2 regions of the Idiomarina sp. ST10R2A5 genome follow, and region 2 is predicted to be linked to the other one. Evidence: predicted binding sites of a transcription regulator. Region 2 holds the regulator's gene; the other holds the start of a gene.
The links. Region 2 encodes MetJ, which represses methionine synthesis genes. Its sites were predicted from a motif close to TAGACGTCTAGACGTCTA; they were not measured.
Positions count from the first base shown of each region.

Region 1: the regulator MetJ is predicted to act here: its motif matches at 1,269-1,286, upstream of metK (methionine adenosyltransferase).

Region 1 is NZ_JBNIEX010000005.1:149,603-152,749, forward strand. It holds gene metK (methionine adenosyltransferase) at 41-1,186, opposite strand; gene ACP7FG_RS08465 (16S rRNA (uracil(1498)-N(3))-methyltransferase) at 1,302-2,033, shown strand; gene gshB (glutathione synthase) at 2,044-2,988, shown strand; gene ACP7FG_RS08475 (YqgE/AlgH family protein) at 3,049-3,147, shown strand, end outside.
Region 2 is NZ_JBNIEX010000006.1:105,810-108,956, forward strand. It holds gene ACP7FG_RS09245 (bifunctional aspartate kinase/homoserine dehydrogenase II) at 1-776, opposite strand, end outside; gene metJ (met regulon transcriptional regulator MetJ) at 951-1,274, shown strand; gene ACP7FG_RS09255 (malic enzyme-like NAD(P)-binding protein) at 1,271-2,515, opposite strand; gene rpmE (50S ribosomal protein L31) at 2,763-2,975, opposite strand; gene priA (primosomal protein N') at 3,143-3,147, shown strand, end outside.

The DNA of each region.
Region 1 (3,147 bases), on a different contig from region 2:
ATTTCAGGGGGTACAAGCAAATTTATAGGCAAAATTTTGTTTAAATATCAGCCTGTAAATCGGCGGCTTTGTCCGTTTGCTCCCACGGCAGGTTATCACGGCCAAAGTGCCCGTATGCCGCTGTCTGCTTATAAATTGGGCGCTCCAGGTCAAGCATTTTGATTAATCCGTAAGGACGCAAGTCAAAATGACGGCGCACCAGCGCAATTAACTGCTCTTCTGAGTGTTTAGACGTTCCGAAAGTATCAATGCTAATAGAGGTTGGTTCAGCAACACCAATGGCGTAAGAAATTTGCAGTTCGCAACGCTCTGCTAAACCGGCTGCAACCAGATTCTTAGCAACATAACGTGCAGCATAAGCCGCACTACGGTCAACTTTTGACGGGTCTTTACCTGAGAAAGCACCACCACCGTGACGCGCCATACCGCCATAGGTATCGACAATGATCTTACGACCCGTCAAACCGCAGTCGCCCATAGGTCCACCAACGACGAAACGTCCGGTTGGGTTAATATGGAATTGCGTATCTTTGGAAATCCACTGCTCCGGCAATACAGGTTTAATGATTTCTTCCATAACCGCTTCGCGCAGCGTTTCCTGAGTAATGTCTTCTCTGTGTTGAGTTGACAGAACCACGGTATCAATAGCGACCGGCTTGCCGTTCTCGTAAACGAAGGTCAGCTGGCTTTTGGCGTCAGGACGCAGCCAGTCCAGGGTGCCATTGTTACGCACTTCCGACTGACGCTGCATAACGCGGTGCGCATAAGTAATTGGCGCAGGCATTAAAACAGAGGTTTCATTAGAAGCATAGCCGAACATCAGGCCCTGATCACCAGCGCCCTGCTCTTCGGGATGAGCGCGATCAACACCCTGGTTGATATCGCCACTTTGTTTACCAATGGCGTTCAATACCGCACACGATGCGCCATCAAAACCCATATCAGAATGTCGGTAACCGATATCTTTGACGGTCTCGCGGGCCAGGTCTTCAACATCCACCCAGGCATTTGTTGAGATTTCGCCGCCAACCAGCACCATACCGGTTTTTACATAGGTTTCACAGGCAACACGGGCTTTCGGGTCTTTTGCTAAAATTGCGTCTAAAACCGCATCGGATATCTGGTCGGCAATTTTGTCCGGATGCCCTTCGGACACTGACTCTGAGGTAAACAGGTGACGTGACATATGCCCACTATTCCTTTATTTTGATGAAATCACTCAATACTGGTTGCATAATGTAACCGATCACTCTGTTTTTTTCTACTTCTGGACGTCTAAAAGTCCGAATAAGGCTGACGACATGCGAGTACCGCGGATTTATCACCCCGCTCCTGTAAGTTTACAAACTGAAACCGAATTGAGTTCGGATGGATTCCAGCACCTGATCAAAGTATTGCGCTTGAACGTAGGTGATAACATTGCTTTATTTAACGGTGACGGACAAGACTACGAGGCGACCATAACCTCGGTTCAAAAAAAGTCTGCGTACTTTCTTGCAACCGGCAGCAAGGTAAATGATTCAGAGTCGCCTGTCAGCGTGCATCTTGCTCAGGTCATTTCACGCGGTGACCGCATGGATTTTGTTCTGCAAAAGTCAGTCGAACTGGGCGTTACCGAAATTACGCCTATGTTCAGTGAACGTTGCGGCGTTAAACTCAGTGGCGAAAGGCTGGAGAAAAAGCAGCAGCAGTGGCAAAAAATTGTACGCTCAGCTTGTGAACAATGTGGTCGCAGTGTGGTTCCTGAGGTTAAACCAGCCCAGCAATTCAGCGACTTTATTGAAAGCACATTTGCAGGGCTTCGTCTGACTTTAGACCCGACTGCGACAAAACCGCTTTCATCGTTTCAACACGCCGAAAAGGGGATACAATTGCTCATTGGGCCCGAAGGTGGGTTTACTGACGATGAAGTCAGTGCTGCTGAACAGCAAGGGTTTAATCCAATGCGTTTGGGTCCTCGCGTGTTACGAACAGAAACCGCCGCGCTATCGGCGCTTACCACCGTGCAATATCAGTTTGGCGACTTAGGTTAAAGGAGTTTACATGAAAAAATTAGCTATGGTGATGGACCCAATCGCCGCTGTAAAAACCGAAAAAGACACCAGTTTCCGCTTACTGCTGGAAGCGCAGGCTCGCGGCTATCAATGTTTTTATCTGGAAATGGGCGACTTAGTTATTGATAACGGTCAGCCAATGGCCTTTGCTCGGGAAGTTCGTGTTCAGGATCAAAAAAGCGACTTTTACAATTTAAGTGACAGTCAGTACCGCCCGCTTGAAGATTTTGATGTCATTATGATGCGTAAAGATCCGCCCTTTGACAGCGAGTTCTTATACGCGACACAAATTCTGGAACTGGCCGAGCAGCGCGGTAGCCTGGTGGTGAATAAACCGCAGAGCCTGCGTGACTGCAACGAGAAGCTCTTTACTTCATGGTTCGCAGATTCTATTGCTGACACATTGGTCAGTTCCCGGGCTGACGTGATTAAAGCGTTCCATAAAAAACACGGTGATGTAATTTTGAAACCGCTGGATGGCATGGGCGGAGCTTCGATATTTAAAGTAGGGGCAGACGGCAGTAACCTGGGCGTTATTATTGAAACCCTGACCGAAAAAGGTCAGCGCTACGCCATGGTGCAAAAGTACCTGCCTGAAATTAAAGACGGCGACAAACGTATTCTGATCATAAATGGCGAACCTGTACCTTACTCTTTAGCGCGAATTCCCAGCGCCGGAGAAACTCGCGGAAACCTTGCCGCCGGGGGCAGCGGACGAGCTCAACCTTTATCCGACAGTGACTGGGCTCTGGCTCATAAGGTCGCACCTGAACTGAAAAAACGAGGGCTCATTATCGTTGGGCTGGACGTGATTGGCGACCGCATTACCGAAATTAATGTCACCAGCCCAACCTGTATGCGTGAAATTGAAAACGCCTACGACATCAATATTGCAGAAATGGTCTTTCAGGCAATTGAAGAGAAGCTGAATTGAATTTCTATGAGACGCCCCCATATCCTTGTTAGAGATTATCGTTAAGGAGTCGGTGAATCGATGAACAATTTGCAGAATCACTTTTTGATAGCAACACCTATGCTGAACGATCCGATGTTTAAACGGACCGTGACCTATATCTGTGAGCATAATGAAGAA
Region 2 (3,147 bases):
TCCAGTGTGGGCAAACTGACGACACGTTCAACTTTACGAGGATCCGCCGAGTAAACACCGGCAACGTCCTTCCATATGGTGACCTGGCGAGCATCGAGCAAGCTACCCACCAGCGTAGCTGAGTAGTCACTGCCGTTGCGACCCAGAGTCAAGCTTTCGCCGTTTAAGCCACGGGCAATAAAGCCGGTGACAATAAAGCGGGTGCCGGAATGAGGGGCTACCCGCAGTAGTAGCTTTTCACGGGAATGCTCAACCTGAATCACAGGCTCTGGAGCATCCGCTGCCAGTAAGAAGTCGCGGGCATCAATGTGGTCGGCCCGGGTGCCCTGTTTTTGCAGCAGCGCAGATAATAAGCGCGCCGACCAAAGTTCACCGTAGGACAGTAGCTCGGCGTTATGGGCAATGTCTTCGTCACCGGCCAACCAACGACGCCAGCGAGTGAAGTCCTGTTGTGACTGTTGCAGCAATTGCTGTTGTAAATCGCCACTTAATAACTCAGTGATAAGTCCTTGCTGAAAATTCTCCAGCTGATCGAGCAGAATACTGGCGGTATCGCCCGGCTGCGGTTTGGCGTTTATAATAGCCAGAATACGATTGGTCGTATCACCAGCGGCGGAAACCACGACAAGATCGCTCGCGCCGGCGTATTCCGTTACAATGCGGGCCACACGTCGATAGCAAAAGGCGTCGGCAAGACTGCTTCCGCCAAACTTGTGTACCTGAACACTGTCGGCAACGGCCTGCTTTTGCTCCTCTGTGAGCTGTATTGTTGTCATTCCGCCTTCCTTAACTACTCGCATGGATTGGGTTACTGCTACTAAGGCTAAAATATTGTCAGACAAATGTCAGCAACTTTTAGCCATCTAGACGGATAAAATTTGACGGGGTCGCTCAGTCGGGTACAATTCATTACAACTTACAGGGTTTTGTCTGACATCAGAGCAATGAATATGAAATGGAACGGCGAATACATTTATCCGTATGCTGAACACGGTCGTAAGAGTCAGCAGGTTAAGAAAGTTACGGTCTCAATTCCTACTCGGGTATTAAAAGTACTGACTGATGAGCGGACCCGTCGCCAAATCAATAATTTGCGTCATGCTACCAACAGCGAACTGCTGTGTGAGGCGTTTTTACACGCTTTTACCGGTCAGCCGCTGCCCGAAGATGAAGACTTGCAAAAATCGAATCCGAATAAAATACCCAAAGCCGTGCGGGAAGAGCTGGAAGCCAGGGGCTTGCCCATCCCGACGGATGACGAATTGGACGATTAATCCTGCATATAATTTTCTGGTAAATCGATTTTAGCCGCGCCGGATTTCACTGCGGCTTCAGCAACGGCGCGAGCCACACGCCGGCACAAGCGTGGATCGATAGGCTTAGGAATAATGTAGTTGCGGCCGAAGTTTAATTCTTTGACATCGGCTGCTTTTAGCACGGAATCGGGCACGGGCTCTTTCGCCAGCTGACGAATGGCCTCTACCGCTGCCACCTTCATTTCATCGTTAATGGCTGTTGCCCGCACATCTAATGCTCCGCGGAACATAAAGGGAAAACAGAGTACATTGTTCACCTGGTTCGGATAGTCGGAGCGGCCAGTTCCCATAATTAAGTCGTTCCGTGCTGCCATAGCAACTTCCGGTTTAATTTCCGGATCAGGGTTTGAGCAGGCAAAAATAACCGGGTTAGGTGCCATTAGCTGCAGCTCTTCCGGGCTGAGCAGGTCTGGGCCTGAAACGCCAACAAAGATATCAGCACCCTCAATAACATCTTTTAGCGTGCGCTTATCGGTATTGTTAGCGAACAGTTGCTTGTATTCGTTTAAGTCGTCACGGCGAGTGTGAATAACGCCTTTAGAATCGAGCATATAAATGTGTTCGCGCTGTGCACCGCATTTAATCAAAAGCTCCATACAGGCAATTGCTGCTGCGCCGGCACCGAGACAAACAATGCGTGACTCGGCCAGTTTTTTGCCCTGAATTTCCAGCGCGTTAAGCATACCGGCTGCGGTAACAATGGCAGTACCGTGTTGGTCGTCATGGAATACCGGTACATTGCAGCGTTCTATTAGCGCCTGCTCAATTTCAAAACACTCAGGTGCTTTAATGTCTTCTAAGTTAATACCGCCAAAGGTGTCAGCAATGTTGGCAACCGTATTGATAAAGTCCTGTGTGGTACGGTGACTGACTTCAATATCAATGGAATCCAGCCCGGCGAAGCGTTTGAACAAAAGTGCTTTACCTTCCATGACCGGTTTTGACGCTAATGGTCCCAAATTGCCCAGACCGAGAATAGCCGTTCCGTTGGTAATAACAGCAACCATGTTGCCTTTAGCTGTGTACTTGTAGGCATTGTCCGGGTCCTGCGCGATTTCCCGAACCGGCTCTGCTACGCCCGGGCTGTAGGCCAGCGCTAAGTCTTTACTGGTTTCAGCAGGGGTGGTGAGTTCAACGGAAATTTTACCCGGGGTCGGGTATTGATGGTAATCCAGTGCCTGTTGGCGAAAGTCTGTCATGCGGTGATACCTGAGTCTGGTGATCAGAATGCCGATCAGTCTATCGCTTTTGTGCTAATAAACAAATCTTACCTCCACCTTTGAGGGTAATGAGGTGAATGAAATTTCCAATGTGTTCAAAAGTACACCAGTTAACTTTTCTTTAACAATAGGCCGCTTAGCGAAACAGGCACAAAAAAAGGCGCTGTTTAGCGCCTTTTTCTTAAAATCTGCTGTTAAGCAGCGTTTTCTATAAGTTTTCTTAGGCTTATTTCTTGCCCAGAGCACCAAAACGCTTCTTAAATTTGTCAACACGACCACCAGTGTCCATTACACGCTGCTTACCAGTGTAGAACGGGTGGCACTCTGAACATACGTCCAGGTGAAGATCTTCTGAGCGGGTTGAACGCGTTTCGAACGTGTGACCGCAAGAACAGCTGACTTTTAAAGTCTCGTACTTAGGATGAATACCTTGTTTCATGGGGTTACCTCAGTTATGGGCCGCATCGCCATTCGATCCAAAGCCGAACACCATGCGCAAAAAAACATCAATGAATTAAGAGCCGCGCATTTTATGTGATCCTGAGCTTGTGATCAAGCAGAATCTGCTGCCTTGTATTCTGTGCGGTAGCGTTCCAGAATAGAGCCATGAA